DNA from 2 places in the Simiduia sp. 21SJ11W-1 genome. Region 2 is predicted to be linked to the other one. Evidence: predicted binding sites of a transcription regulator. Region 2 holds the regulator's gene; the other holds the start of a gene.
The links. Region 2 encodes PhoB, which activates phosphate uptake and scavenging genes when phosphate is short. Its sites were predicted from a motif close to TGTCATAAANNTGTAACA; they were not measured.
Positions count from the first base shown of each region.

Region 1: L1F30_RS10940 (substrate-binding domain-containing protein) is a predicted target of PhoB. The motif match lies at 6,244-6,261, and genes of this name have one in related genera.

Region 1 is NZ_CP090959.1:2,467,551-2,483,437, forward strand. It holds gene L1F30_RS10910 (L-serine ammonia-lyase) at 1-1,213, shown strand, start outside; gene L1F30_RS10915 (deoxyribodipyrimidine photo-lyase) at 1,218-2,624, opposite strand; gene L1F30_RS10920 (DUF523 and DUF1722 domain-containing protein) at 2,646-3,608, opposite strand; gene L1F30_RS10925 (hypothetical protein) at 3,698-4,072, shown strand; gene L1F30_RS10930 (class I SAM-dependent methyltransferase) at 4,087-4,881, opposite strand; gene L1F30_RS10935 (Xaa-Pro peptidase family protein) at 4,925-6,139, opposite strand; gene L1F30_RS10940 (substrate-binding domain-containing protein) at 6,323-7,693, shown strand; gene L1F30_RS10945 (hypothetical protein) at 7,792-8,208, opposite strand; gene L1F30_RS10950 (OmpA family protein) at 8,245-8,898, opposite strand; gene L1F30_RS10955 (protein phosphatase 1 regulatory subunit 42) at 9,091-9,537, shown strand; gene L1F30_RS10960 (PilZ domain-containing protein) at 9,572-9,844, opposite strand; gene L1F30_RS10965 (peroxiredoxin) at 10,462-11,064, opposite strand; gene L1F30_RS10970 (bacterioferritin-associated ferredoxin) at 11,346-11,552, shown strand; gene bfr (bacterioferritin) at 11,716-12,183, shown strand; gene L1F30_RS10980 (HIT family protein) at 12,193-12,618, opposite strand; gene L1F30_RS10985 (proline--tRNA ligase) at 12,698-14,434, shown strand; gene L1F30_RS10990 (lytic transglycosylase domain-containing protein) at 14,476-15,021, shown strand; gene L1F30_RS10995 (BLUF domain-containing protein) at 15,018-15,476, opposite strand; gene L1F30_RS11000 (NAD(P)/FAD-dependent oxidoreductase) at 15,590-15,887, opposite strand, start outside.
Region 2 is NZ_CP090959.1:35,575-51,461, forward strand. It holds gene L1F30_RS00195 (DUF938 domain-containing protein) at 1-278, shown strand, start outside; gene L1F30_RS00200 (GNAT family N-acetyltransferase) at 728-1,885, opposite strand; gene phoR (phosphate regulon sensor histidine kinase PhoR) at 1,928-3,208, opposite strand; gene phoB (phosphate regulon transcriptional regulator PhoB) at 3,238-3,939, opposite strand; gene ubiA (4-hydroxybenzoate octaprenyltransferase) at 4,031-4,945, opposite strand; gene L1F30_RS00220 (chorismate lyase) at 4,955-5,506, opposite strand; gene L1F30_RS00225 (HU family DNA-binding protein) at 5,678-5,953, shown strand; gene L1F30_RS00230 (dicarboxylate/amino acid:cation symporter) at 6,000-7,292, shown strand; gene L1F30_RS00235 (HDOD domain-containing protein) at 7,301-8,689, opposite strand; gene recG (ATP-dependent DNA helicase RecG) at 8,804-10,894, opposite strand; gene L1F30_RS00245 (hydrogen peroxide-inducible genes activator) at 10,887-11,807, opposite strand; gene L1F30_RS00250 (NAD-dependent epimerase/dehydratase family protein) at 11,956-12,780, shown strand; gene L1F30_RS00255 (RidA family protein) at 12,767-13,150, opposite strand; gene spoT (bifunctional GTP diphosphokinase/guanosine-3',5'-bis pyrophosphate 3'-pyrophosphohydrolase) at 13,313-15,409, opposite strand; gene rpoZ (DNA-directed RNA polymerase subunit omega) at 15,429-15,677, opposite strand; gene gmk (guanylate kinase) at 15,787-15,887, opposite strand, start outside.

The sequences.
Region 1 (15,887 bases), 1.5 Mb from region 2:
CGGCACAGACACTGCCGTGCTGCTTGGCCTGGCCGGCAAGGTGCCCGCCACCATAGCGGTGGAAGAGATAGCCCCTTTGCTTGCCACTATAAAAAATGATCAGCGCCTGACACTCATGGGCGAGCACCCGGTGGCCTTCGAGCAAGGCCGCGATTTAATTTTTAACAAGGGCGCGAGCCTCCCCCAACACCCCAACGGTATGACCTGCCGCGCCTTTGATAGCAACCACAACGAGCTGTTTCGCAAGAGTTACTTTTCCATTGGCGGTGGCTTTGTACTGGCCGAAGACGAATTTGCCGACGCAGAAAATTCGGGCTTTGAGGCCCCCTACGATTTCCAATCGGCCAAAGAACTACTCGCCATGGGCAAGCGCGATGGCCTGCGCATTGATCAAATGGCCATGGCCAATGAGTTGTCGCAAAAATCCGAGCAAGAAGTGCTAGACGGCGTATACCAAATCTGGAAAGTGATGGACGCCTGCATTCAACGAGGCTGCAACACCCGCGGCACACTGCCCGGCAGCCTGGGCGTGAAACGCCGCGCGGCAGAAATGCACGACGACCTGCAAGACCGGCTGGAAAACGGCGTGCCCGATGCCCTTGCAGTGATGGATTGGGTGAGCTTGTTTGCACTGGCAGTGAACGAAGAAAACGCCGCCGGTGGCAAAGTAGTTACCGCACCCACCAACGGTGCTGCGGGCGTTATTCCCGCCGTGCTCGCCTACTTCGTAAAATTTGTATACACCCCCGACATGGGCGGCCTGAAAAAACTGGTAGTGCGCTTTTTACTTTCAAGCGCTGCTATTGGCATGCTGTTTAAACGCAACGCCTCCATTTCAGCCGCCGAAGTGGGCTGCCAGGGTGAAATTGGCGTGGCCTGCTCTATGGCTGCCGCCGGGCTGACTTCGGTGATGGGCGGCACCAACGAGCAGGTGGAAAACGCCGCTGAAATTGGCATGGAACACAACCTTGGCCTCACCTGCGACCCTATTGGCGGGCTGGTACAAATCCCCTGCATTGAGCGCAACACCATGGGCGCCATTAAAGCCATTAATGCCTCACGCCTTGCCATGCGTGGCGATGGCACTCACCGGGTTTCGCTCGACTCGGTAATAGAAACCATGTTCCAAACCGGCAAAGACATGCAGGCCAAATATAAAGAAACCGCCGAAGGTGGCTTGGCCATCAACGCGGTTAATGTGGTGGAGTGCTAGCGCACTACAAATCGGCAAAGGCCTCAATGGCACGCTGGCGGCTAAACTTCAAATCCACCAGTGGTGGCGGGTAATCGCCACGCAGGTTCGAAGGCGGCATGTGAATGTGCTTTTTGCCAAGGCCTGCAAGCGTTGGCAACCACTGGCGAATGAAATCGCCCTCGGCGTCGAACCGGGTAGATTGGCTCACGGGGTTAAATACCCGAAAGTAAGGCGCGGCATCGGTGCCGGTTGAGGCACTCCACTGCCAGCCGCCATTGTTAGCGGCAAAATCGGCATCTACCAGATGCTGCATGAAAAACGCCTCTCCTTTACGCCAATCAATCAGCAAATTTTTGGTGAGAAACATCGCCACCACCATGCGCAAGCGGTTATGCATCCAGCCTGTTTGCAGCAGTTGCTGCATGGCGGCATCCACAATGGGAATGCCCGTTTCGCCCTTGCACCAGGCCTCAAAATCGCGGGGGGCATCGCGCCAGGCCACGGCGCGGGTTTTATCTACAAAGGGTTGATTGCGCGACACCTTCGGAAAGTGCCACATCACATAGTGATAAAAATCGCGCCAGGCAAGCTCGTTTAGCCAAACTTCAAGGGCCGGATTGTGCCAATCGCCCTCACTTTTATTAAGCCAGGCACCGGCACACTGGCGCGCACTGATGCTGCCAATGGATAAATACGGCGACAGCTGCGAGGTGCCCGCAAGGTTCGGGAAATCCCGCGCGCGCGCGTAATCGGCCACCCCCTCATCCATAAAATCGGCAAGCCGTTTGCGCGCGTGCTGCGCGCCTGCTGGCCAAAGTTTGGCAAGGTTTTCGGCGTGATTGCGGTCGTCTTCTGGCAAGTAGAAATCTGCAACCGCGCCAGAGAATTCAAGCACATCGCCTTGCTTGCGAATGGCCGCGCGCGGCGGCTGCCACTGCTCGGCAAGCCTTGCCAACCAGGTGCGCTTGAAGGCCGAAAACACCTTGTAGGGCGTACCACTGCCGGTTAATACCGACTCCGGCATCACCAGGCAACGATCTTCACACACCTCGGTTTCAATTTTTGCCTTGGCACAGGCCTTTTTCACCTGCAAATCCCGCTGGCGTTCATCCCAACCGTATTCGCGGTGCCAGAGTATGCGCCTGCAGCCAATGTGGTTGGCGTAGGCTAACAGGGCCTCGGGCAGCTCGCTGAAATCGGGCAGGGTTAAAATTTTAAGCGCTACGCCTTTTGCCGCAAGGGCCGAGCCCAGCGCATCCAAAGAGCGCGCCCAAAAATCGCGCTTGGCCAAGCCCAGGTTGTGGCTTTGCCACTGGGCGGGCGTCACCACAAACACCCCGTACACTGGCTCGCCGGTTTGGCGGGCCAGTGTCAGGGGTAGATGATCTTCAATACGGAGATCGGCGCGAAACCACACCAATTGCGCCATAGAAACCTCGAAAACTAAAAATTAAATGGCGCTGCGTAAACCCAGCTCGGGTGCGTGTGGCTGCCAGTATTTTTGCGCCTGCAAATAATCGTTGGGCAGCCTGCGCAAGTGGTGTTTGAACAAGGTAACCGGTGTCACTAATGGCACTGTGCCCTTGCGATAACTTTGAATCAGCGAGAGTACCTCTTGGCGGTCGTCTGCATCGAGATGCTTTTTAAAATAGCCCAACAAATGCATCAGCACATTGGTGTGGCCCTTGCGATCGGCGAGCACCTTCAGGCCATCCATAAAGGTGGTAATAAAGCGCTCTGCCACCTCGGCTATAGGGCGGCGCTCGTGATTGGCCAGCAACCGGCCCACTTGCTTGTAGGCCACTTGAGAATGGGCCATCAACAAATATTTATAGGGGCTGTAAAATTTGATTAACCGGCCGGCGGTCAGAGGTTGCGCGTTCAACTCGCGCCATGCGCGGTAGACGCCAATGCGCACCATGAAGTTCTCGCGAATGACTGCGTCATTCAGGCGGCCTGCATCTTCAACGGGCAGTAGCGGGTTGGCCGCTTTCACCGCCTGGGCAAAAAAACCCACGCCCTTTCGATCGGCCTGATAGCCATTGGTGCGGTAAGTTTTTACATTGGCAGGCCCGCAGCTGGGGGAATCATTCATGAATACGAAGCCATCCAGGTCCGGGTTGGCGGCCATATAGGACGCACCCACCTCTTTCAACGCCGGGCCGTAGTCAATATCACCCGGTTCGCCTTTACTGGGCACCACCCGCAGTTGATCGCCATCGTGCATCAGGCGAATGGCTTGGCGCGGTACTGGCAGGCCAATGGCCACCTCTGGGCAAACTGGCACAAGCTCTGCCTGCTGAGCCAGGGTTTCAGCGCAAAAGGCACTGCGCTTGTGGCCGGCATTAAACCGCACCTTTTGGCCCACCAAACAGGCACTGATACCCAACTTAAACAACTTGCCTTGCGCCATGCTGCACCTCACCAGATTGACCATGCTCAATGGCCTTTGTTACGCGCAGGCAGCGCTTGCGGATCATTGGCCGATGCTACACTTGGCCCATGATCTTACTTCGCTCTTGGCTAAAAGCCCTTAAACGCCACTATCAGGCACCGCTGCAGGCGGCATTTGCCCAATTCAAGCTGGGTGCCATGCTGTTTTTTGTGGGGTTGGTGCTGGTGTATATGGCCCAGCAGCTTATTGAGCCCTCCGTGCGCCAGGAGGCATTCACCCTGGCGGGCCTTGTAATTGCAGGGCTGGGGTTTGTGGTGGCCATGGCGGCCCATGTGCGCATGCTGATCAGCAGGCTGTGGGCGCTGTTTGAACCGCCCGCCCCTGCGCGCGCGAGCAGCGCCGGGGTTGATGCCGCCCACACCCAGGCTGCGGCAAAAGCGGCCAACCGCCCACAGGCTAGCCCGCAAAACCTGCCCGAATAAGCAAAGATGCAAGGCTAGGCTGGCACAAGGCCTTCTGGCATTTTCTTCAAGGGATAGATATCAAACCGGCTCGATTTTCCGGCTAGGCTCAAAGTGGGCTCGCGCCCGGCCAGCGCAGGCGCCTTGCGCGGGCGCTTAACCACCACGCGGTATTCGGCCTGTGCCAGGGCCAAATCCAACAGGGTTGCCTGATCGTCGTCCTCCCCCACCAGATTATGAAAGGCCGCCATCTCTTTTTTTACCGCTGCACTTTTTTCCCGGGCGGGAAACATCGGGTCCAGGTAAATAACCTGTGCGCGCGGCATGGTGCGGGTGGAATCTGCGCCGTGGGGCAGCAGTTGCATGCGCGCATGCACCGCCTGTAACTCCGCGCGAGCATCAGCGCCCAAGCGCGCCAGCCCGTCACCCAGGAGCGCGTGCACAATGGGGTTGCGCTCTTGCATAACAAGGCTTGCGCCCAGGCTTGCCAAGACAAAGGCATCACCCCCCAGGCCTGCAGTGGCATCTAACACTTGCGGGCGGATACCGGTTTTCAGCCCCACCGCTTTCGCGATCATCTGCCCGCGCCCACCACCGTACTGGCGCCGGTGATCGGCACTGCCGGCGTTAAAATCCACCCAAACCGGGCCATGGGCCTTGGCCCCGGTTTGCTGCAGCTGCAAGCCTGCCTCGGTGAGCGCCAGCACATAGGTGGCGGGCGCCACATCGCGCGCGGCCACCAGCCCCAGGCAGGGTTGCGCGAGCCTGGCGGCAAGGTTTGTGGCGGCCTCAGCCAGGGCCGGGTTGCTATAAATGACGGGGCACAGCAAGGTTGATCTCCAGCAATGTTAAGGTGCTGGCAACACCAATGCCCTAAGCGCCAAAGGGTGCGTCAATAGACGCCGAGGGCTCGGTAAACCAGCGCGGGCCATTGTCTGTCATGTAGAAGTGATCTTCCAGACGCACGCCAAATTCATTGGGCAACACCAGCATGGGCTCGTTGGAAAACACCATACCCGAAGCCAGCGGCATATCATTGCCCTTTACGAGATAGGGCCACTCGTGAATATCTAGCCCACAGCCGTGGCCGGTGCGATGCGGCAGGCCCGGCAAGGTGTAATCACCACTAAAGCCCTGCTCTGCCAAAACCTTGCGTGCAGCAGCATCTGGGGCACTGCAGGGCTTGCCCAGCTGTGCGGCGTCAAAGGCAGCCAACTGCGCCAGCCGCTCGGCTTCAAATGCGTGGCGCTGGCGCGCGCTAATTTCACCGAAAGCGTAGCTGCGGGTGATGTCGCTGTTGTAGCCCTCCAAGCGACAACCGGTATCAATGAGTACCCAGTCGTTGGCTTGCAATATTTGCGGGTCTTTTACGCCGTGGGGGAAACTTGTGGCCACGCCAAAAAGCACAATACAAAACGATGATCCCCCTGCACCTACCGCCTTGTGAGCCCGGTTTATAAATTGCTCTACTTCCACAGTACTGATGCCCGGTCGCAGCATGGCCGCCGTGGCCTTGTGCACTGCCATTGTCATATCCATGGCGCGCTGGATTAACGCAATTTCCGCATCAGATTTATGCATGCGGCAACCGCCACTGATGACATCGGCGTTAACATAGTGCGCCTTCGGGGCCGCCTGCTGAATGCCGTGGGTAATAAAAAACTGCGCAGCCTCATCAAGCCCGATGGTACCCTGCGCAAGGCCGCAATCTGCCAGCAATTGGGCGAATAATGCATAGGGGCTTTCATGCTCTTGCCAACCGTGAAACTCGCCTTCCACCAGCATATATTGGCGCAGGGTATTTTCTTCAAAGGCAGGCCCGATGAAATGCAATTCACCGGCGGCGGTGAGCAAGGCGCCCACCATTCGCTCGCTGGCATACCAGCGCATACCGGTAAAGTAATAAAGGTTGGTGCCGGCATTAAGGTAAATGGCATCAATGCCTTTGCTGGCCATCAGGCGCCGGGCCTCAACCAATCGCGCCTCATATTCTGCCAATGGCAGGGGCGCAATATCGGCGCACATGTTCGTCAAACCCGCCAAGGCCTGCTCTGCACTTTGCCCGCCTACACCCTGTGACTTCGCCATAACACACCTCCGGTAAAAAATGACATTCAAGAAGAACAAGACCGTTGAAACAGCCTTTGCCTCAAGTTTAGCGCCGCACGCCTGTCACATAAATGACACATCTCTGTCATAGATTAGCCACCCATGCACGACACACTGATTGTCTGCAATACCCTCCATTGATTATTGATTCAGGATGTTCCCATGGCCCATTTAATGCTGCTGTTTATGTTTAAATGCTGGTCGCGCAAATTTGCTTTGCTGATGTTGCCGGCGGTTTGCTTTGCCAATAACCCAAGCCTTGCGCCATTCAGTGAAGCTGAACAAGGCCTGCTGTTTACCGCCAAAGGCTCCAACACCGTAGGCGCACAACTGCTGCCGGGCCTTGCCGAAGATTTCCTGCGTGCCAAAGGCCTGGTTAACGTTGGCCGCATCCCTCTTGCGGTGGAAAACGAAGTACGGATTCAAGGTTTTTTAAGTACACGCCCTGCCACCCAACCACTGTTTGTTGATATTGCAGCGCACGGTTCTTCCACAGGTTTTGTAGGGCTGCAAGATGGCAGCGCGCAGCTGGCCATGGCCTCGCGCCCCATAAAAGCCGCCGAGGCCCAAACGCTTGGGCACCTGGGCGACATGACAGATTTTGCGGCAGAAAAAGTGGTTGCCATTGATGGCTTGGCCATTATCGTGCACCCCAAAAATCCGCTAGAGGCGCTCACCATTAAACAAGTAGCCGACATTTTTACGGGAAAAATTACCAACTGGCAGGCTTTAGGTGGCAGAAATGAACCCATTAAGGTGGCCGCGCGCGATGAAAACTCAGGCACCTGGGATACGTTCAAAACGCTGGTGCTGGCCAAGGGCGCAACACTTGCGCCGGGCACACAGCGGTTTGAATCCAACGACCAGTTAGCGGCACTGGTGAGCGCACAGCCCGGGGCTATCGGCTTTGTGGGCCTGGCGTCTGTTAATCGCGCTAAGGCGTTGCGGCTTAATGATGAAGGCACGGAGCCGCTCGCACCCAGCGCCTTGAGTGTTGCCACAGAAGACTACATATTGTCGCGCCGGCTGTTCTTATACAAAAGCCCCGCCGATTCTACCACGGTGATTGATGAGTTTATTCAGTTTGCACAAAGTGCAGCAGGTCAGGCGCGCGTAAAACAGGTGGGTTATGTGTCGCAACACCCCCGCGTGGTGGCGGCCGATTTGGAGGGGGTAATTCACCAAGACTATTTGGCCACGGTTCGCGATGCCGAGCGGCTATCGGTAAATATCCGCTTCAAAGCCGGCAGCGCCGAGCTGGATAACAAAGCCAAGCAAGATGTGCAGCGTTTGGCACAGGTATTAAAAGACCCGGCGTTCGCCGAGAAAACCCCGCTGCTGATCGGCTTTGGCGATGCCAAGGGCTCAGATAGCCGCGCTAAAGTACTTTCCAAATTGCGCGCCACGCGCGTGAAGGCCGCCCTCTATGAGCTAGGCGTAAGCACAGCGCCGGTGGCAGGTTTTGGTGCAATTATGCCCGTTGCCGCCACCGATAAAGTGCGCAACCAGCGCGTGGAAATCTGGCTTAAGTAATCACGCAGGCCGGCCAATGTTCATTCACCGGAATCGAACATTGGCCCAGGTCGATTATTTGGGTACCAGCAACAGAAAGAAGTGGGGAAAGCGATAGGCTAAAACGCGCTCGCCTGCATTTGCTGCTCGCGATTAAGCGCTTCAATTTGCGCCTGGGCTTTTGCCTCTGTGGGGGAATCGCAATCAGTGGCCCAGGTGACACCTGCGGCCTGTGCATCGGCGGCGGCCGGCACAAGCGCTAACAGGTAGCGCTCGCCCGGGCGCATGAGTAGTTCACAACTGCCGGGGGTCACCACATCAATCGCGGCCCCCGGTGCCAATTCCGAATGCCAGGCGCCGTGCACATCCACTTGGTAACGCACATGCACCACACCTATCACACCCGGCTCAGACAAACTCACATCAAACAAAAACCCGCGCTCACTGATGCTTGCCAACACCTTGGGGGGTGCGCTATCAGCCAAGAGCCACGGGCTCGTAAAGCAGCATGCGATCAGAAATACCTGCTTTAACATCTGTGTCACCTTTGCTGCTTCACTTATTGGTTGGCATTAGTTCATTGGGATGAGTTCAAGCTCAACCCGACGATTCTGCTCGCGGCCGGCGGCTGTGTTGTTATCTGCAACCGGGTAGCGCTCACCAAAACCGATTGCCTGCACACGGGCTGCTGCAATCTGCTGGCCACGCAGGTACTGGGCAACGCTTTCAGCGCGACGCTCACTCAACACCTGGTTGCTGCTGTCACTGCCCACGGAATCCGTATGGCCGGCCACCTTAATGGCGGTTTCGTCAAACTTCTTCAGTACCTTCGCCACGCTGTTTAACGTGGGGTAGAAATCGCCGCGAATTTCAAAGCGACCGGTAGCAAACGTGATGTTACCGGGCATGATCAGGTAGAGCTTGTCGCCATCACGACGCACGCGCACACCGGTGCCTTCCAGCTCCTGGCGCAATTCCATTTCCTGCTGATCCATGTAGTAGCCCACGCCCATACCGGCAATGCCACCAATGGCTGCACCGCGCGCGGCCGCTTTACCGCGATCTTTGCCTTTTTTGGCGGTAGCCGCACCCAGCACTGCACCTGCCACGGCACCAACGGCTGCACCGGTGGTGGCGTTACTGGTTTTTTGCTCGCCTGTGTAAGGGTCCATGGTTTGGCACGCGGCCAATGCCAATGCCGCAATCACAACTACAAACTTACGCATGACAACTCCTTAAATCATTAGGTGGCGTGGTGCCACTCGGGAATAAACGTGCAGCAGTATACTCTTCTTGCTGCCGCCTTATAAAGGCAATAACTGCAGCCTTGGTCGCAAAAAAACGGGGCGATTACTGGTTTACGGGGTTAAACGGCACTATGCTCGCCGCTTACTGGAATCGCTTTGGAAGATAATCCCATGTTGAACCTGAACCCAGCCTTACAACTGGCCATTACCGCCTGCTTTAGTGCGGCTCTTCTCATTGGCTGCCAGGGTTATGAAGTGAGCGTTAACGAGCGCAAGGTGTATACACCCGCCCCGCTATTTACAGATTTTAACCTGCCCGATCGCAACCTCCAGCGCTGCCTGGATCAAACCATTGCCGACCAAAAGGCCACAGCGGCGGTGCAGGTGAAAACGCTCAACTGCTCGAATGCAGGTATTGCGAGCCTTGCAGGCCTTGAGGTGTTCACGGGGCTTGAGTCTATTAATCTTGCCGACAACCGGCTCGGCCAAACGCCGGAGCTGTTGCAGTTAATGAAGTTAACCTATGTGGATGTACGCGGAAACCCGGCGCTGCAATGTGCGGAGGTCATGCAATTACCCGACGAGATTACGCGCAAACTGCCCGAACACTGCCGCTAGCTAAACACCAGCAAAAGCGCTTAGCCCTGCCGGGCTACCTCGGGCAGAACATCAATCCTACGGTGCTTTTGTTCTGGTGCATGATTTTCATGGCCACAGGCTCGTCGTTTACCTGGCCTGCGATTTTACGAAACACCACTAACACCTGGGTGCCCGGTGGCGGGACCAACTCGGTTTCCAGCTGCACAGACGCCCCACCATCGGATATATCGCGGGTATAGCCCACCAGCGTGCCAAAGGCCGGATGGGTCATTTCTACGCGAATGGAAGTGGCCTGGCGGGCATACCTGCGTCTATCTGCGTCCACGTGTTACTCCTTGGGATTCATTATTTACACACCGCACGTTCAGGGCGATCTGTCCTGAAGTATAGGCACAGCCCCAGGCCCAGCCGGCGAAATATTCCCTAAATCCAGGGCAATAAACGGACAAAAGTGCTAAAACGCCAATTTTTTGCCAGACCACCCTGTGCACAACTCCATTAATCCACAATTTCTGTGGATAACTCTGTGTATGAGATCTGAGAAACAGGCGCTATTGCCCATGTAATGGGGCACCTCTACAGATTGTTCAAAAAACAACCAAGCAAATAAATATCTATATTTTTCAACAAGTTAGATATGTCAATACAGAGCGCTGTGTTATTTTTCGACAGCCCCCATGGGCGCTGGCGCGAGACTTCGCAAGGGTGTGGAAACATCTGTCAGGTTAGACAGGTTCAATTTAAAAAGTGCGTTAAGGAAGCACTAACTTAAGGGCTAAAGGCCTATTTTTTACTACCAAGCTGCATAAAAATTCTGTTTTTCTATGAAAAACTTGTCTTAGCCGAAACAGGATTTGTCACAAAGCCTTTCTATACTCCGCGGGCTTTGCGGCAGGCATAAAAAAGCCGCGCTAGGCGCGGCTTTTTTATAGGGCTAAACGCTTACAGCTTGTCTGCGTTTTCTTTCAGGTAAGCCGCTACACCTTCAGGTGATGCAGTCATACCCTTGTCGCCGTCTTTCCAGCCGGCTGGGCACACTTCACCGTGCTCCTGGTGGAACGCCAGCGCGTCTACCATGCGGATCATTTCATCCACGTTACGGCCCAGTGGCAGATCGTTAACCACCTGGTGGCGCACCACACCTTCTTCATCGATCAGGAAAGAGCCGCGGAAAGCCACGCCGCCTTCGGATTCAACATCGTAATCTTTACAGATGCTGTGGGTGATGTCGGCCACCAGGGTGTAGCCCACAGGGCCAATACCGCCCTGATCTACCGGGGTGTTACGCCATGCGTTATGGCTGAAGTGTGAGTCGATAGACACACCAATCACTTCAACATTGCGCTTTTTGAACTCCGCGATGCGGTGGTCGAATGCCAACAGCTCTGATGGGCATACGAATGTGAAGTCCAGTGGGTAGAAGAATACAACGGCTTTCTTGCCTTTGATCGCTGCGGACAGGTTGTAGTCCTCAACAATTTCACCAGAGGCCAATACGGCGGCCGCGTTAAAGTCGGGGGCCTGCTTGCCTACTAATACACCCATGTCTATCTCCTTGCTTTGCAATTTAGGGTCGAGTTTTGTTTGGAAATGCCAAAGCCTGGGCGCTGGCATCTGTTGCGGGCTAAGGCCCACATTGATTCGGGGCACCATCTTACCCGCGCCGCCAAACCGATGTAATTGAATCTGTATATGGCACCAATAGCGTTCATTTCAATGGCGGCCGAACAAAAAGTTATAAATAAGAATTGTTCCCATGAAGTATTGACAATAATTCTCATTACCGTAAACTTCTTGCCTATCAAGTAAACACTCGCGGAAGCACCATGTACGTTTGTATTTGCAAAGGCATCACAGATTCTCAAATTACCGATGCAGTGGCCGAGGGCGCCACTAACCTGCGCCAGGTGCGCAAGGCATTGGGCGTGGCCAGCCAGTGTGGCAAATGCGGTGTATTGGCCCAGGAAATCATTGATGAAACCCTGCAGATGCACACCGCCTGCGACAACCCGCTGTTCTATACCGCCGCCTGAGGCCATAAAGCGTAGTGAAAATTGCTCACATTCGCTCTTAGCTTATCAACCGAAATCCATTTACCCCATTAAATTCAACAACTTACCGCACCTATCCCCTTGACACCCCAAAGCCTCGGGCACACACTTGTGGAACATCTAACCGCGAGCAAACGGAGCCCCTATGAAAGGCGACCCACAGGTAATTGCCCACCTAAACAAAGTTTTAGGAAACGAACTCATTGCCATTAACCAGTATTTTTTGCATGCGCGCATGTACAAAGACTGGGGCCTGACGGAGCTGGGTGAAAAGGAATATCACGAATCCATTGATGAAATGAAACACGCCGATCAGCTGATTGAGCGCATTTTATTTCTTGAAGGCATTCCCAACCTGCAAGACCTGGGCAAATTGCTGATTGGTGAGAACGTACAAGAAATGCTCAAATGCGACCTGAAGCTGGAGCTTAAGGCCATCCCGGATTTGAAGGCGGGCATCAAGTACTGCGAATCAGTGCAAGACTACATCAGCCGCGACCTCTTCAAAGAGATTCTGGAATCCGAGGAAGAGCACGTAGACTGGCTGGAAACCCAGCTCGGCCTGATCGACCGCATTGGCCTTGAAAACTACCAGCAATCGCAAATGTCTTAAGCCCGCGGGCTATTCGGCGGGGGTAAACCCCTCGCCTACCAACGCACTCACAAGCTTATCGCGCCGCTTGTTAAGGGCCGCATCCTCATAGCCCAGAGCAGGCACACGGCCCCAAATCGGGCCGGGCCAGGCGGCATCATCCTCAAAGCGCGCCACATGGTGCATATGCAGCTGGGGCACCATGTTGCCAAGGGCTGCCACGTTGATCTTTTTCGGGTCGAACACGCTTACCATCACCTCCGCCAGCCGGCAGGATTCATCCATTAGCAGATGCCGATCTTGCTCGCTTAGATGGTGGATTTCAGTGACATTGGCGCGCTCGGGGATCAGCAGGCACCAGGGGTAATTGGCGTCCAGCGACAGGCGCACCTGACATAAACGCATACGGCCCAGTAATAATGAATCCTGCGCCAACTGTGGATGAAGGGAAAACATAGCCAACCTCATTGTACCTACCTGCATTCGCCCCTTAGAATAGCCCGTTTGAACTTTTCGAGCTATTAAAGAGAGCAACATGCGCGCGAGCCGTTTCCTTATTGCCACCCTCAAAGAAACCCCCAATGATGCCGAGGTAATCAGCCATCAGCTGATGATGCGTGCGGGCATGATCCGCAAGTTGGCCTCGGGCCTTTATACCTGGCTGCCGCTGGGTTTGCGGGTACTGCGTAAAGTAGAGGCCATCGTGCGCGAAGAGATGAACAGCGCCGGCGCGCAAGAGTTGCTCATGCCCGTGGTGCAGCCTGCCGAGCTATGGGAAGAATCCGGCCGCTGGCAGCAGTACGGCCCGGAATTGCTGCGCGTGAAAGATCGCCACGATCGCGCCTTCTGCCTGGGCCCCACCCATGAAGAAGTGATCACCGACATGGTGCGCAACGAAATCAGCTCCTACAAGCAATTGCCCGCCAGCTACTACCAGATTCAAACCAAATTCCGCGACGAGATCCGCCCGCGCTTTGGTGTGATGCGCTCGCGCGAATTTATCATGAAAGATGCCTACTCCTTCCATGCCAGCGACGCCTGCCTGCAGGCCACTTACGATGTGATGCATCAGGCCTACTGCAATATTTTCGACCGCATTGGCCTTGAATACCGCCCGGTACTGGCAGATACGGGCTCCATAGGCGGCGCCTTTTCACACGAATTCCACGTGCTGGCCGCCAGCGGTGAAGATGCCATTGTTTTCAGTGATGGTTCAGATTACGCCGCCAATATGGAAAAGGCCGAAGCCCTTGCACCCGCCGGCGAACGGGCTCTGGCGGCCCAAACACTTACCAAAGTGGCCACCCCGGGCGTGGGCACCATTGAAGAGGTGTGCGCCCAGCTTGGGCTGCCCGCCGCCGGCACTGTTAAAACCTTGATCGTGCTGGGTGAAGCACCCGAGGAAGGCGCGGCCCAACCACTGGTGGCACTGGTGGTGCGCGGTGATCACGAGCTCAATGAAATCAAAGCGGAAAAACTTGAGGGCGTCGCCAGCCCGCTCACCTTTGCGCCCGAAGAGCGCATTAAAGCCGAGCTTGGCGCATCTGTGGGTTCACTGGGCCCGGTGAACCTGGCCATTACTACCATTGTAGACAGAAGCGCCGCCCACCTAGCCGACTTCGCTTGCGGCGCCAATGAAGATGGCCACCACTTTACCGGTGCCAACTGGGAGCGCGACGCCAAAATTACCCGCGTGGAAGATATCCGCAACGTGGTAGCCGGCGACCCAAGCCCAGACGGCAAAGGCACCCTTGGTATCAAACGCGGCATCGAAGTGGGCCATATTTTCCAGTTGGGCACCAAATATTCCAAAGCACTGAACGCCACTGTACTGAATGAAAACGGCAAGGCCGAAGTGATGACCATGGGCTGCTACGGCATTGGTATTACCCGCGTGGTGGCCGCCGCCATTGAGCAAAATCACGACGACAACGGCATCATCTGGCCCAATGCCATTGCGCCCTTCCAGGTGGCACTGATCCCTATCAACATCAACAAATCAGATGCCGTGCGCCTGGCGTCTGAGCAATTGTATGCAGACCTTTTAAACGCAGGCATTGATGTTTTGTACATGGATGAAGACAAAGCCCGCCTGGGCGTGATGCTTGCCAACGCTGAACTGATGGGCATTCCGCACCGGGTCGTTGTGGGTGATCGCGGCCTTGAAAACGGCGAGGTGGAATACAAGGGGCGCACCGACACCGAAAGCCGCCAGATCCCCTTGGCAGGCACCATTACCCACCTGCAAAGCGTATTGACACACCTGGGTTAACCCACAGAGTGAACAGGCATTTTTCGCACAGGTTTTGTTGGTTGTTGTTGGCGTGGGCCCTTTGGCCTGCGCTGGCATTTGCACAACCCAAACCTGCTGAAGTGGATGATGAGCTGCGCAAGCTGTTGCTCAACGCCGTGCAAGCGGCCGACAGCTTTACAGATCGCTTCGATGCAGAAGCCTGGCTAATGCTCCAATCTGGCCGGCTTAAACGTTTCGTAAAAGAGCCCGAAAAGCGCCTGCACATTTTGCGCGCCGTACACAGCGAGGCCAAGCGCGCGGGCTTGCAACCTGAGCTGGTACTTGCAGTAATAGAGGTTGAAAGTGCGTTTAACCGCTTTGCGGTTTCGCGGGTGGGCGCCCAGGGGATGATGCAAATCATGCCCTTCTGGAAACTGGAAATCGGCCGCCCGGACGACAATCTCATCGATATGCACACCAACCTGCGCTACGGCTGCACCATTCTCAAGCACTACCTCAAGCGTTCAGACGGCCACTGGGCCGATGCCTTGGCACGCTACAACGGCTCATACGGCCAGTATTGGTACCCCGAGCGGGTAATGAATGCGTGGGAGCGCTGGCGCTAGGCAGAAACCTCGCCAAAACGGATTTCCGGATGTTTGATTAACCGGCGCACCCAGTTGGCCACTTCGAGGGCGTTGGGCTTTTCATTGGCAAGGTAACAGTCGCGAAAGCGGTGTAAATCTTCGCTTTTAAGCTCAGGCTTTACATCCAGTGTGAAAATATCCATGTTCCATTCGCCAAAGGCACGCTTACTGATGGGTTCATCCATCAAAATAGACACATTGGTGTGGCGCGCATCGCGACTAATTGAGGCCAGCAGCGTGTCCAGATCTTCGCGGTAACCTTCAAGTAACTGAATAAAATGACCGCCGTCTACCAGCAGCACGCCAGTGATATTCAAGTGGCGGTTGCGCTGCTTGGCGGTGCGCTCTATATCAATCAGCCCCTGTACCATCTGCTCGTTGTCTTGCGCCATGGGCGCACACACATCGCTTACGTACATCACAAAATTCAACACGGGCACTCCCCCATTACAGGCCTTTTCGTGCCCTCAGAGCTCACAGGCAGCTAGCTGACACTTGGGCACACACTGCTACCAGAATAGCAAAGCCTGGGGGTGTGCCCGGGTTTTTAGTGAAGCTTTAACCTGGGCCGCACTACCCGGCCGATTTTTTCACTGAGCGACAACAGACCGGTGCGCAACCAACCGTGTAAGGCAATTTGGTGCATGCGGTAGAGCGAAATGTACATCAGCCGCGCCAGCCGCCCTTCAATCATCATGCTGCCGCGGGTGAGATTACCCATCAGGCTGCCCACCGTTGAATAGCGGCTCAGCGATACCAGCGAGCCGTGATCTTTATACACAAAGGCTTTCAAGGGCCGGCTTGCCATAATGGCAAGGAGGTTGTCGTACACGCAGCTCGCCATC
Region 2 (15,887 bases):
TCATGCCCTGGGAGGGCGTAGAGGCCATGTTTGCCGGTATTGCCGAACGGTTGCCGGCAGGCGGCCTGTGGGTGGTGTATGGCCCAATGAACTACGGCGGCAGCTACACCAGTGAAAGCAACGCGCGCTTTGATGTGTGGCTAAAGGCGCAAGACCCGGCCCGCGGTATACGCGATTACGAAAAACTGATGAGCCTTGGCCAAAGTGTGGGCCTGGATATTCGCGAAGACAACGAAATGCCCGCCAACAACCGTTTACTCGTGTGGCAAAAAGCCTAAGAGTCGTTTGCGGTTCGCGCGGCTGCGCTTTTGTGCAGCCGCGCGCGCATTCGGCCTACACCAACCTTTCAGTAGCCGGCCTTCAAAGGCTTCAAGCAGGGCTTCAAAACTAATTCCAAATCGCCGCAATATGCCCGTTATTGGTACTGTTGTCCCATAGTTTAAGTATCCATGGAAGGCAGACGTTGACACTACCTATATCTCAGAGTTTCTAAGCGATATCTGGACATGAAATCTGGGGCGCAGTTTGTGACACGACGTAAATACATCCATGTAGTCTCGACACCCGCCCTTCGGGGCCTGCCTGCAAGCACAGCGTGTAGGCGTTTAAGTGCCCGCAAAGCTTTGCTTTGCCGGCGGGCACTTAAACCCATGCGGGTGACGGTCAAAAACTCCGCCCCATATTCCATGCCTGTAGCTTTGTGGCATAGCAGTGCCCTATGGGGCTTTTACTCGCGCGTTGTTTGCTTGAACGGCAGGTAGTCAGCGGCAGCTTGCAGGTATTGGCGCGTTTGCAGGCTTTCGGTTTCTATAAACGCCTCTACGGCTGCCCGCCCGCCTTCGTGGGCCAGCCAGTGATTGGAATACACGGCCACTGGCGTAAAGCCGCGCTGGATTTTGTGCTCGCCCTGGGCGCCGGAATCAAAGCGCGCAAGCTTGCGCTCAATGGCAAATTCGATGCCCTGGTAGTAGCAGGCCTCAAAGTGCAGGCAGTCGAATTCTTCCAGGCAGCCCCAATAGCGGCCGTAGAGTGTGTGGGCATCAAAAAAATACAGCGCCGCCGCCACGGGTTGGCCGGCCTGCTCTGCAATAACCATCAGTATTTGCTCGCCCAGGCTCTGTGCCAGCTGTTCAAAAAAGCCCAGGTTCAGGTAGCCGGGCTGGCCCGAGCGCTTGAGGTAGGTGGTGTGGTAGCAGTGGTAAAAAAAGCGCCATTGTTCAGCGCTTATATCGCTGCCTGTATGCCGTGTGAGCCTGAGCCCCTGCTCGGCTACGCGGCGTCTTTCGCGCAACAGTGTTTTGCGCTTGCGCGAGGCAAAAGTAGCCACAAAATCGTCGAAATTCTGGTAGTTGTTATTAAACCAATGGTACTGCGGGGTTTCTCGCAGGGCCCAGCGGGGGCTGAGTGCGCGCGCGGCATCGGCGCTTTCCAGTAGCCAGTGAATACCGCTGGCACCCAGTTGCTGGCAGTGTTGCTCCAGCAATGCCTGCAGTTGGGTAAGTTGGGCAGCGTTCAGATTGCCGATCAGCCGAGGCCCGGTGGCCGGGGTAAAGGGCACGCTGCAAAGGAGCTTGGGGTAGTAGTTCAGGCCCGCATTTTGGTAGGCCTGGGCCCAGGCCCAGTCGAATACATACTCACCCCAGGAATGCTGCTTCAGGTACAGGGGGGCTGCCCCAATAAGCGCGCCCGAGGCCCTGATAAGCAGATGGTGCGGTTGCCAGCCGGTGGCGGCACAGACGCAGCCTTGTTGCTCAAGCGCTGCCAGAAAATCGTATTGCAAGAAGGGGTAATCTGCCCCCAAAAGCGCCTGCCAGGCATCCCGATCAACCTGCGAGATGCTGTCGATAAATTCCAGTTCCAGCGATGATTCCTGAGCGGATGCCATGGCCCTGCCTGTTGTGCAGCGGTGAGTGGGCTGGCAAAGGTATCAGGCCAGGCGCTGCTTGGGGAAGTGGCAAATAAAGGCCGAGCCCTGGCCTACCTGGCTTGTAATTTCCAGACGCCCGTCGTGGCGCGAGAGGGCGTGCTTGACGATGGCAAGGCCCAGGCCCGTGCCGCCGGTGGCGCTGTTGCGGCTGTCGTCTACCCGGTAAAAGCGCTCGGTTAGCCTCGGCAGGTGGCGCGGCTCAATGCCCGGGCCGTTGTCGGTTACTGCCACGCGCAGGCCGTAGTGATCAACGGTGGCGTTGATGTGGATGCGCGCGCCTGTCTGGGTGTATTTCACAGCGTTGTTAACCAGATTGCCAAAGGCGCTTTGGAGCTCTTTTTCCACGCCGTGTATTTTAATGTTGTCGTCGCAGCTAAGGCTGATGATTTGTTTGTCGGCCGACAGCGCCGCCGCTTCATCGCGCAGGCGCTCCAAGAGTGGCTTGAGCGCCAACGGTTGATGGCGCTCGAGGTTCACTTCGGTTTCCAGTACCGAGAGCGAGATCAAATCGTTCACCAGCAGGTGCATGCGTGTGCACTGCTGCTGCATTTGGGTAAGCGGTACGTGAAAATTTTCAGGCAGTTGGGCGGCATCGGCAAAGGTTTCCAGGTAGCCCTTGAGTACCGTCAGGGGTGTGCGCAATTCGTGCGAGACGTTGGCCACAAAATCTTTGCGCATTTGCCCGAGCTTGTGCAGGTAGGTGATGTCGCGCGCCACCACCAGTTTTTCATTCTGGCCGTAGCGGGTTACCTGAAATTGCAGGCGGTTGTCTTTGTTGCCGGAGGCGGGAATATCCAGTGGCTCGCGGAAGTCTTGTTTTTCCATGTAGGAGACAAACTTCGGGTTGCGCACATAGTTCACCAGCGGCTGGCCCTGATCGCTTTGCTCAAAGCCGAACATGCGCTCGGCAGCCGGGTTCCACCAGTCGATATTGCCGCGCGAGTCTAGCAGCAGCACGCCATCGGGCAGTGCACCGGTGGTTTCCTGCACGCGGTTTAACACCTGGCGCACCCGCTCGGACTCGCGCTCCTGGCGCTTTTGCAGCCGGTAGATGCTCTCGAAAATGTCAGACCAAATGCCGCTGGCTTCCGGGGGCGGCGTTTTGCGGCGTTGGTTGAGCCAGATGTCGAGCTGGCGAATTTGCCAGAGCATCCAGAACATGTATAACCCGCCGCCCGCCAATAACGTGGGCAGTACGTAGCCGTTAATCAGGCCAAATAGCAGGCACAAGGCCGTAAACAGCGCAACGCGCTTAAGCTCTGCGTTAAATCCTCTGAGCAACCTGTGTTACACCTTTGTTGGGGTGGCGATTATCGAACCGCAACCTTTGTGGAAAATCGGTAGCCGGAGCCTCGCACGGTTTGCACGAAGCGGTCGTGTTCACCCGGCGCCAGCGCTTTGCGCAGGCGCCGGATGTGTACGTCTACGGTGCGCTCGTCGATGTACACATTGCCACCCCAGATGTGATCCAGCAATTGGCCGCGATTGTAAACGCGCTCTTGGTGGGTGAGGAAAAACGTCAGCAGGCGGTATTCCGTGGGGCCCATGTCTACGGGCTCATCGGCAATGGTGACCCGTTGGCTGATTGGATCCAGGCAGAGCTGGTCTACAACAATGGGCTCTTCGGGGGTGTCTGGTTCAATGCGGCGCAACACCGCCTTCAGCCGGGCAATCAGCTCGCGCGGTGAGAAGGGCTTGGTGATGTAATCGTCGGCGCCGGTTTCCAGGCCCTGGATTTTGTTGTCTTCCTCACCCTTGGCGGTGAGCATGATAATGGGCAGCTTGGCGGTCATTTCATCGCGCTTGAGCCTGCGCGCAAGCTCAATGCCGCTGGTGCCGGGTATCATCCAGTCGAGCAGAATGAGGTCGGGCTTTTCGTCGATTACCAGGCTGTGGCCATCTTGTGCGTTGTCGGCTTCCAGGCAGCGGTAGTCGGCCATTTCCAGCGCCACGCGCAGCATGTCGCGGATGGCGGGTTCATCATCAATGATCAGTATGGTCTTCTTGCTCATAACCTTGTCATCTGGCATGGGTGAAGCCGTATTAGATTACGGCGATGTGACAGTTATATGAACATCGCCCACTGATCATAGCTGATGGGGCCTAAAAGCCGGTATCTGCCACAATACCCGCAAAAATCACCGCACCCACCCACTGGTTATTCAAAAAGGCCTGAAAACAGCCTTTGGGGTCGCGCCGGCGGGCCACCCATTGTTGCCAGACAAACAGTGCCGCTGCTCCCACCAGGCCCAGGTAGTAAAACTGGCCAAGTTCAAAGCGCGCGCCTGCCAGTGCCAGGGCAACCAGTGCCAGTATTTGCAGGCCGAAAATGATGCTGAGGTCGCTTTCGCCAAACAAAATGGCGGTGGATTTCACGCCAATGCGCAGGTCGTCTGGCCTATCCACCATGGCGTAGTAGGTATCGTAAGCCACCGTCCACAACACAACGGCTGTGTAAATGAGCCAGATACCCGGTTCAAGGCTGCCGCTGACAGCCGCGAAGGCCATGGGAATGGCCCAGGCAAAGGCCGCGCCCAGCACCACTTGGGGCAGGTAGGTGTGGCGCTTCATGAAGGGGTAGATGGCGGCCAACAGCAAGCCGCCAACAGACAGCGCAATAGTGAGGGTGTTGGTCAGCAGCACCAATGCAAAGGCCAACAGCACCAGCAGGGCAAATGTGATCAGGGCCGCGCGCGGGGTGACCGCGCCGCTCACAATGGGCCGGGCTTTGGTGCGGGCCACGTGGCCATCCACTTTGCGATCGGCGTAATCGTTAATAACGCAGCCGGCGGCGCGCATCAAAATCACACCCAGCACAAATACCGTAAGCTCAAGCTGTGGGGGCAGGCCGTCGGCGGCCAGCCACAGGGCCCATAGGGTGGGCCACAGCAGCAAGAGTGTGCCCACCGGGCGATCAAAGCGCATGAGCGACCAGAGTGCGCCCCACTGGTTGGGTTTTTTCTGGGGGCGGCGCGCGCGGGGCTTGCGCGTACGGTTTGCCTTGCTGGCCTGAGCCATGGGCGTTCCTTACAGGGTTCGGAGGAAGTCGGGCAAAAATACTTCGCTGACCAGCAGCGGTTGCTGGTCAAGATAAAACACAGAGCGCCTGCCCCACAAGGGGGTGTGTGTCTGGGGCGCGGCACTGGCGTGCAGGTAGCCGTGCGCCGGGCGGATTTCCGCCACCTGAATGGGCCCGCGTTGCATGCCCGGATCCTGAAACAAAAGCGCACCCAAAGGCCGGTTATCCAGCTGTTTAAGCGCTTTCAAGCGCCCCTGCAGGCTCGTGACCGGCACCAGGCTTCGGGCATATACCCAAGGGCGCCCTGCGCCTTGCAAAATCACTTCACGCACCAGCATCTTTTGGCGCAGCGGGCTGTTGAGCAGCCGGTATTCACCCACATAGCCCTCGCCCCAGCCCTGGGCAAGCAAATCCACCGCAAAGCGCTGTTGGCTGTGCTCGATGAGCCGGGCAGTGAGCGAGCCTTCATCCAACAGCCAGGGCAGGAGGGGTTTGGGCAACTGCCAACTGACTTGTTGGGCGTCGCGCCAATGGGGCTCGCGCGGGTTTGTGGGGCTCACTGGCAGTTCCTGATAGGGGCTTGTGCGGGGGCGCTATTCTAGGCCAGTGCGCAGGTGGCCGAAAGGGTTGGCCGGTTTTCCGTGATGGTGCGCTGGTTCTGTGGTGGGGAAAGGCGTTAGGATTACGTCGTTACAACCGGATAAGATAATTAACAACAGGAAGGACACGCTATGCACAAGACAGACCTGGTAGCCGCCGTTGCCGAAGCAACTGATCTCCCGAAAGATAAAGCCGATCTGGTGGTTTCTGCCATTCTCGAACAAATTACCAATGCGCTTGCGCGCGATGAAGCCGTAAGCCTGGTGGGCTTTGGCTCCTTTACCCAGCGCGCGCGCGCCGCCCGCACTGGCCGCAGCCCAAAAACCGGCGAAACCATTCAAATTCCGGCCAGCACCTCCGTGGGCTTCAAACCCGGTAAAGCATTGAAGGACGCCGTAAACGGCTAAGCCCTCCCCTTCTTTGATTTATTTTCTTCACTAGCAGGACATTTCTATGAGCCTTACCAGCCGCATTCTTATCGCCATGGGCTTGGGCCTGGTGGTTGGCGCCATGTTTAATCTGGTTGAGTCACAGGGCTGGCTCGCCGGCGTGTACGACAGCTGGTTGGACCGGTTTTTAGTCAATGGCCTGTTCGACCTGGGTGGCCAGGTTTTTGTGGCATTGCTGAAGTTGTTGGTAGTGCCCTTGGTGTTTGTGTCTCTGGTGTGCGGCACCGCCTCGCTGGGTGATAACTCGCGCATGGGCCCCATGGCGGGCAAAACCCTGTTGCTCTACATGGCCACCACCGCCATCGCCATCACCCTTGCGCTGCTGGCGGGTGTGCTGGTGCAGCCGGGCGCGGGTTTTAACCTAACCACCGATGTCGCCTTTGAGGCCGCCCAAGCGCCTTCGCTTAAAGAGGTGTTGCTGGGCATGGTGCCCACCAACCCCATTCAGGCCATGGCTGAAGGCAACATGCTCCAGATCATCGTATTCTCGCTGTTGGTGGGTATTGCGATGTCTAAAACCGGAGAAGCGGGCAAGCGCGTTGCCAGCTTTTTCAACGATTTAAACGACGTTATCTTGCGCATGGTGGTGATTTTGATGAATTTCGCCCCCTATGGCGTTTTTTGTTTGATCGCACGCCTGGCCGCCGACTTAGGGCTCGAGGCCTTCAGTAACCTGTTGTTGTACTTCTTTACCGTGTTGTTTGTGTTGTTCCTGCACGGCCTTGGCACCTATGCGTTGGCGCTTAAAGCGCTCACAGGCCTGAACCCTGTGATGTTTTATCGCAAGATGAAATCGGTGGCGTTGTTTGCCTTCAGCATGAGCTCTTCAAACGCCACTATTCCCGTTACCCTGAAAGCCGTGCGCGATGAGTTGGGCGCCGATAACCGCGTGGCCTCGTTTACCATTCCTATGGGCGCCACCATCAACATGGATGGCACCGCCATCATGCAGGGTGTGGCCACAGCCTTCATTGCCCAGGCCTACAACATGGATATCGGCCTTGGCGGCTACATGATGGTGATACTCACCGCCACCCTCGCCTCTATTGGCACCGCCGGTGTGCCCGGTGTGGGGCTGATTATGTTGTCTATGGTGTTGCAACAGGTGGGGCTGCCCGTTGAAGGCATTGCACTGATTATTGGCGTAGATCGCCTGCTGGATATGACCCGCACGGCGGTGAATGTGTGCGGCGATGCCATGGTGACCCTGGCGGTTGCCAAAAGCGAAGGCATGCTGGATGAAGAGCGCTTCAATGAAGACCCAACCGGGCTTGCCACGGTAAAGAAGCCCGCTTGATCAGCGGGCTAGGCGGCCGGCGCCATTTGCGCGGCTATGTGCTCGAGTTCAGCTGAAGATTCCAGAATGTTGTCGATGGTGGCCTCGGCTTTCACCGGATCCAGGTGCAGATCTTTGTAAACCTGGGCCGGCACTTCCAGTTTCGGGCCACAGGGCAGGCCACGCTGGGCCAGCAGACGGCGCGCCACAAACAGCAGTTTGGCATAGGCTGCGTTATCGCCCTCGCAATCTGGCTCATTTTGGTGGCGCAGCGCGAAGATTACCTCATCTGGCATATTCCAAAGGTCCATCAACCAACCGGCAATATGATCGCGGGTAACGCCCAGCAGGTGTTTTTCCACCTGGGGGTGATCCACATGGGGGTTGGCCTCCAGGGTGCGGCACAATTTGGTGAAATAGGGCGGAAACACCTCAGACATCACCAGATAGCCGAAGTTAAACACCAATCCAGACAAATACGCCATGCCAAAGCCTGGCCGGTGATCGCGGGGAATGGCGGTTACCAGCCCCTCCATGGCTGCTGCCATGTACACAGATTGCTGCCAGTAGCGGGTGATGCCGAACACGCCGTCTTTGGGCATGGAAAGGGTTTTACCCAGCGACAGCCCGAGCGCCAGGTTCAGCACCATATCAAAGCCCAGCACCCGCACTATGGCATCGTGAATGGATTTAATTTTGCCGGGTGCCGAGTAATAAGGTGAGGCCGCCCAGCTCACCACTTGCGCGGCCAGGCTTGGGTCTGTTTCGACAATGTGGGCCAGATCGCTGATGTCGGCATTCGGGTCTACCCGCAGTTGAATAATGCGCTGGGCGGTTTCCGGCAGCGGCGGCAGCTCCAGGGTTTCCTCCAAGCGCTCTTTTACCCTGAGCGCCGTAAAGTGCTTTACCGAATTGGTGATAATGGCTTCATCGTCACCGCGCAAAGGCATTTCCAAGTTACTTAATAAAACCGACACTTCGCCCACTTTGGCGTTTTTTGTAAGCTTTTCGAATTCTTTTTGCGGCAGTTTCAGCATTTGTGCGCTGTTGCCCGGGTCTAGATACAGGGTGGGGTTATCGAGCAGGCGTTGATCCACCACGGTGGTAAGGCCCGCCAGCCCCGGCAGAGCCGGAATAGAGGAAAGCTCATAGCGCTCAAACAATTTGTTAAGTAACTGCGGCCCCATGGCAACCAGATTGCGGCCCAGTAACTTATTCACAGCGCCTAAATCCAGCATGCTGTCGGCGGGAAATACCGCCAGCACCCGCTCCTGGTCATCTTCCAGCAAGGTGGCGCGGGCGGCGGCTTGGCTGCGCAATTGCTGATCGTGCCACTGGGGGGTATCGAGTGGTTCGGTGAGTTGGTATTCAAGCTCAAATTGATCCAGAAACTGGATGATGCTGGCTGAAAGCGACACTGAAACTCCTTAACTACATCGTCGCGCGCCATTTGTTGGCGGGCGCGGTACAGTTCAGTGTAGTTAAGTCATGCCGGGGTGGTGAGATCACATTAGAATATGTGGCGCGTAAAATCAGACTTTGGCATAAACCTCGTTATAACCCAGCCAGCGGCGGGTAAGGTTTGCGGTTTGCTGGGGGTGGTGTGCCAGTAATTCGGCGGCAGCGCTGCGCACTTGGGGGATCAGCTCGGCATCGCGCTGAAGATCGGCAATTTTAAAGTTCATGGCGCCCGTTTGGCGGGTGCCCAGCACTTCACCGGGCCCGCGCAGCTCCAGGTCTTTCTCGGCAATCAAAAAGCCGTCGTTGGTGGCGCGCATGGCCTCAAGCCTGGCTCTGGAGTGCTGCGAAAGCGGTTGCGAATACAACAGCACGCAGTGGCTTTCGGCGCTACCGCGCCCTACCCGCCCGCGCAGCTGGTGCAATTGTGCAAGGCCCAGGCGCTCGGGGTTGTCGATAATCATAAGGCTGGCGTTGGGCACATCTACCCCCACCTCAATGACCGTGGTGGCCACCAAAAGCGGCAGCTCGCCGGCCTTGAACAGCGCCATGACTTCTTCTTTATCTGCAGGCTTCAGGCGCCCGTGTACCAGGCCGATGGCGGTGTCGGGCAGGCACAGGGCCAGCTCTTGCTGGGTGGCCTCGGCCGCTTGGGCGGTTAGGGTTTCAGATTCTTCAATGAGGGTGCACACCCAGTAAACCTGGCGACCCTCGCCAATGGCCACCCGCACCCGCTCGATCACCTGGTCGCGGCGTTCCTGATTGATTACCACGGTGGTCACAGGTTTGCGGCCCGGCGGCAACTCGTCAATAACCGAGACATCCAGATCGGCATAGGCGCTCATGGCCAGGGTGCGCGGGATGGGGGTAGCGGTCATGATGAGCTGGTGCGGGCGCAGCTGGCTGCCGGCCTTTTCCCGCAAACTTAGCCGCTGATGTACGCCAAATCGGTGCTGTTCGTCGATGATTACCAGCCCTAAATCTGCGAATTCCACCTGCTCCTGAAACAGGGCATGGGTGCCTACAATTAACTGGGTCTCGGCATTGGCCAGCGCTGCCAATTGCGCCCGCCGCTCGGCGGCTTTCTGCTTGCCGGCAAGCCAACCAACACTGATGCCCAGAGGCTCAAACCAGCTCTGGAAATTCTGCCGGTGTTGCTCGCTTAAAATTTCTGTGGGGGCCATGAGTGCCACCTGGTAGCCATTGGCGATGGCTTGCAGTGCAGCCATGGCGGCCACCAGGGTTTTGCCCGAGCCCACATCACCCTGCACCAGCCTCAGCATGGGCACAGTTTGGTTGAGATCAAAGGCGATTTCCCGGGCCACCCGCTGCTGGGCCCCGGTAGGGCTAAAGGGCAGCTGGGCCAAAAAGGCCTTTAGCCGCTCGGCATTGGGCGCCAGTAGCGGCGCGCCTTCGGCCTGGATTTGCTGGCGCAGGCCCAACAGGCTCAGGTGGTGGGCCAACAGCTCTTCAAAGGCCAGCCGCTGTTGCGCCGGGTGCGCGCCTTCGGCCAGTTGCTGCAGGTTTGCATCCGCCGGTGGCTGGTGCAGGTAGCGCAGCGCGTCGGCCAGCGGCCACTGGCCATATTCGGCGCGCAGGCTCGCCGGCAGCAGCTCACGCAGGCTTGCAGGCGTTAAAAACCCAAGGGTTTGGGTGAGCAGGCTGCGCATGCGCGGTTGGGTAACCCCTTCGGTGGCGGGGTACACGGGCGTGAGCGATTTCGCCAGTGGCGCGGCCTGCCCGGTTACGGCTTCGTATTCCGGGTGATACAGCTCAAGCCCGGCCGCGCCCCGGCGGGCCTCGCCAAAGCAACGCAGTTGCAGGCCGCGGCCGAGGTTCTGTTTTTGTGCCTGGTTAAAGTGATAAAACCGCAGGGTAATGGTGCCGGTGGCATCTTGCAGGCGCACCACCAGCGAGCGGCGGCGGCCGAAGACGACGTCTGCGGCTTTGATTTCGCCCTCGATCACCGCCGTTGTGCCTGGCTGTAACGCGCCGATGGGGGTAACGCGGGTGCGATCCAGATACCGCAGCGGCAGGTGAAAAAGTAAGTCCTGCAGGTTGTGCAGGCCCAGCTTGGCGAGTTTGTCGGCCAGTGATTTACCAACGCCTTTCAGCGCAGTCACAGGCACCGTATCGAGAGTGGGGCTGGCGGTTTGGTCAGTCATTCCCAACGAGGTGGCACTGGTTAATAGAGGCGCGCAAGGCATCAATGGCCTTGTGGCGTGGGTAGCTGGCGCGCCAGGCCATGGCCACGGTACGGCGCGGTGCTGGCTCGGCAAAAGGCCGGTAGATCAAGAGGTTGTCGGCGTAGCGGGTGGCCTCTACGGCGGAGTAAGGCAAAATGGTAATGCCCAGGCCCGAGGCCACCATGTGGCGCAGGGTTTCCAGCGAGCTGCCTTTGGCAGCGGTGCGAATGTGGCCGGCCTTTGGGTCTGCCGATGGCTGCAGTGCCGGGCAGGCCTCCAGAATCTGATCGCGAAAGCAGTGGCCTTCGCCCAGCAATAGCACGTTGTAGTCGTGCAGTTGCTCGGGGCTGATGGCTGAAAACTCTGCCAGCGGGTGATCTTTCGGCATGAGCACCACAAAGGGTTCGTCATACAGGGTTTGGGTGACGACGTCGGCCTCGGTAAAGGGCAGCGAGACAATAATCACATCCAGCTCGCCCTTGCGCAGGCGCTGGCGCAATGTGGCGGTGTAGCCCTCTTCCACATACAGCGGCATGTGCGGTGCGATGCGCTGCAGCTCGGGAATAAAGTGCGGGAATAAATAAGGGCCAATGGTGAAAATCGCGCCCACGTGCAGCGGGCTTGAAAGCTGGTCTTTGCCGGATTTGGCAATGTCTTTAATGGCGGCGGTTTGCTCTAGGACCAGCTGTGCCTGGTTGACGATTTTTTCCCCCAGTGGCGTGGGCTGAACCCGGGTCTTGGAGCGCTCAAACAGGGCGATACCCAGCTCTTCTTCAAGCTTTTTCACTGCAATGCTGAGGGTTGGCTGGCTCACATAGCAGCGTTCGGCGGCGCGGCCAAAATGTTGCTCTTGTGCGAGCGTCACTATGTAGCGCAGTTCGTTGAGTGTCATGGTTTGAAGCCCGGGGTTTCGCGTATGATTGCGACTTTATATCAGAACCTTGTATCCCGATAGTCCTTTTAAATGGCAAAACGCGCCACTGGCCAGAACCCCGCGGGCTGAGTTGCCCATGTTATCAACCGCATAAACAGGAAATACCATGAAAGCTCCTTCTACCCTGCTGCTTGGTTTCGGTGATATTGCTGAGCGTGTAGCGGCGCTCCTTGACGGCCCCTGGGCAGGTGCAAGGCGCAGCGCCTCTGGCAGGCCAGAGGTTGTGGCGGCAGATGCCACAAAAAGTGAAGACTTACTGCGGCTCTTGGGCAAGGGCTACCAGCGAATACTGGTAACGCTCACCCCGCCCGAGCGCACGGATGCAGGCTACCGGGCAAGCTACGTGGCCGCCGCCCGTGCGTTGACCGAGGCACTGGCAACCCTTGAGCTGCGCCCGCGTATTGTTTGGGTGTCTAGCACCTCGGTGTATGGCCAGAACGCCGGCCAATGGGTGGATGAAACCAGCCCCACAGAGCCTGCGGGGTTTGCCGGCAAGCGGTTGTTGGAGGCGGAGTCTTTGCTGTTGGCCTCAGGTCTGGACGTGGTGATTGCAAGGCTTTCAGGCATTTATGGGCCTGGTCGCGACCGGCTGTTGAGCCAGGTGCGCGCAGGCCAGGTGTCGCGCAATATGCTGGCCTACAGCAACCGCATTCACGCAGACGATGCCGCCTGCGCCCTGCACCACTTGCTGGCGCTCCCAAATCCCGAAACCCACTACATAGTGACAGATGATGCGCCGGTGCTGTTGGCTGAGGTGGTGCGTGGCATGGCCCAGGCACTGGGTGTGCCGGGGCCCGAGCAATCACAAGGTGCGCCGTTTACCGGTAAGCGGCTCTGCAATAACAGGTTGAAGGCCAGCGGGTGGCAGCCGCGCTACCCCGATTGGCGCGCAGGCTACCAGGCAGAGCTCACTGCCCTTAAAGCACCATAACGCCTTCGGCTTCAAACAGTGCGCCCTTGGGCAGCTCGCTGATGCCTACGGCGGCGCGCGCCGGATAGGGTTCCTGGAAGTACTCGGCCATTACTTCGTTAACCACCGGGAAATTGCTGAGGTCGGTGAGGTAGAGGTTGAGTTTCACAATGTCGCCCAGCCCGCCGTTGGCGGCCTCGCACACGGCGCGCAGGTTTTTGAACACCTGGTGGGCCTGGGCGCGGAAATCACCTTCCACCAGCACCATGGTTTCAGGCACCAGCGGAATCTGGCCAGACAGGTAGACGGTGTTATTTACCTTCACGGCTTGCGAATAGGTGCCGATGGCCGCAGGCGCCTGATCGGTACTGATGATGGCTTTGTTGGTCATGGGGTCTACCTCGGAAAAAGCGGCCAGTATAAGGCCACTGACCGGTGGGTCGTCAATGCGGGTGTGAAAGGGAGGAGGCAAAGCGGCTGTTGCTGGTTCGTTCGGTGACCGAACCAGGGCTCTAGCCAGGCATCTCGCGCTAGCCAATATTGAAGCTGTGGCCTAGTTGCGGTGCCGGGCGATGCGTATCACAGAACGCAGGCTTTTCAAACGGCGCATGATATTGGCCAAATGCACGCGGTTGGCAACGCCAAGGGTCAGGTTAATTACGCTGTTGTGGGCGTCGCGCTCGTGCACGTTTATCTGCTCGATATTGGCGTTTTGTTCGGTAATGCGGGTAGCCAGGCCCGCAATAATGCCGCGCCCGGATTCCACCTCAACGCGCACATCCACCGGGAACTCGCCGCGCACATCGGGCGACCAGTTCACCATGGCAATTTTTTCGGGTTTTTCACGCAGCTCTACGATGTTGCGGCAGGTGTCGTGGTGCACCACCAGGCCCTTGCCGGCGCTTATGTGGCCCACAATCGGGTCGCCGGGGATGGGCCGGCAGCAGCGCGCAAAGCTGATCATCATGCCATCGGCCGATTCGATCATCAGTGGCGATTGGGCATCGGCTTTGCGGCTGTCTGATTGCACCAGGTTGGCCACCGCGTGCGGCAGGCGCTTACCCAGGCCAATCTCCTCAAAGAGCGCCTCCATGCTGCTGATACCCGTGTCTTTGAGCAATTGCTTGCGGGTGTCTTTTTCAAGGTTTTGCAGTTCCAGGCCCCGGTCTGCCAGCGAGCGGGTGAGCAGCTTGCGCCCAAGCTCTATGGATTCATGGTGGCGCTGGTGCTTCAGGAAGTGGCGAATCGCCGAACGGGCCTTGCCGGAAGTCACAAAGTTTAACCAGGCCGGATTCGGCTGGGCGCTGGCGGCGGTAATAATGGTGACCTTCTGGCCTGATTGCAGCGGCTGTGAAAGCGGCGCCAGCCGGTCGTTAATGCGGCAGGCCACGCAGGCATTGCCCACATCTGTGTGCACGGCGTAGGCAAAATCCACCGGGGTTGCACCACTGGGGAGCTCAACTATGCGGCCTTTTGGCGTGAACACGTAGACTTCATCGGGGAACAGGTCGATTTTAACGTTTTCGATGAATTCCAGGCTGTCGCCGGCGCGCTGCTGCATTTCCAGCAGGCCCTGCACCCACTGGCGGGCACGCAGGTGGCTGGCGTTGGGGTTGTCGTTGGTTTTGTAGAGCCAGTGGGCGGCAATGCCGCTGTTGGCCATTTCGTCCATTTCCTTGGTGCGGATCTGCACCTCGATGGGTACGCCGTGCATACCCACCAGCACCGTGTGCAGTGACTGGTAGCCGTTGGTTTTGGGAATGGCGATGTAATCTTTGAATTCGGTGATGATGGGCTTGTACAGGTTGTGAATGGCGCCCAGGGTGCGGTAGCAGGTGTCTACCGAGTCTACGATAATGCGGAAGGCGTAGACGTCCATGATTTCTTTGAACGACTTCTTCTTCGAGCGCATCTTGGTGTAAATGCTGTAGAGGTGCTTTTCCCGGCCTATGACCAGCGCGTTGATATGCTCGTCTTCCAAGCGCTTTTGCAAACTTTGGCGAATTTGCTCCACCAGCTCTTTGCGGTTGCCGCGTGCGCTTTGCAGCGCCGCCTTCAAGCGCTTGGCCCGCAGCGGGTGCATGGCCGAGAAACCGCGGTTTTCAAACTCGATGCGCATGTCGTTCATGCCGAGCCGGTGCGCGATGGGCGCGTAAATCTCCAGGGTTTCGCGGGCGATGCGGCGCTTTTTCTCTGGCGGCATTACGCCGAGCGTGCGCATGTTGTGGAGTCGGTCGGCGAGTTTTACCAGTATCACGCGGATATCGCGCGACATGGCGAGCGTCATTTTCTGGAAGTTTTCGGCCTGTTTTTCCGCCTGGGATTCAAATTCGATCTGGGTGAGCTTGCTCACGCCGTCTACCAGGTCTGCCACGGTATCGCCAAACTGCTCGCCAAGGCTTGCTTTGGCAATGCCGGTGTCTTCAATCACGTCGTGCAGCATGGCGGCCATCAGGCTTTGATGGTCCATGTGCATGTTCGACAAAATGGTGGCTACCGCGAGTGGGTGGGTGATGTAGGGATCACCGGAGCGGCGCTTTTGGCCATCGTGCGCCTGCTCTGCGTAGAGGTAGGCGCGCCGGACCAAATTGATGTGTGCAGGTTCTAAATAGGAAGACAGCTGATGCGCGAGTGCGTCGATAGTCTGCAATCTCCCCTCCTACGCGGGCTTACTCTTCGGTCAGAACAGGTGCTTCAATTTCGTATTCTGGCTCATCGCGCTGAGTCAGGATAGAGGCATCTACCAGGCCTTCTTCGATTTCGCGCAGGGCGATCACGGTGGGCTTGTCGTTTTCTTCCGGCACCATGGGCGACTTGCCGCCAACGGCAATTTGACGCGCGCGCTTGCTGCCAACAATAACCAGTTCAAAGCGGTTATCAACATGGTTCAGACAATCTTCAACAGTAATACGTGCCATAGCTAAGTGTTCCGGTAAAAACGTGCGAGAGCAACCGCTTTAAGTCTAGCCCAAGGGGCGCGCGGGTGCCGGTATGAAAAAGGTCGGCCAGTGTACGCAAATCGAACAGTCAGCTCAATAGGTCTGCCAACAATCTGCGGTGGCGCTGGCTCTGGCGCGACTGGGCCAAACGCTGGCTCACCACCAGCGCTTTGAACTCGGCAAGCGCTG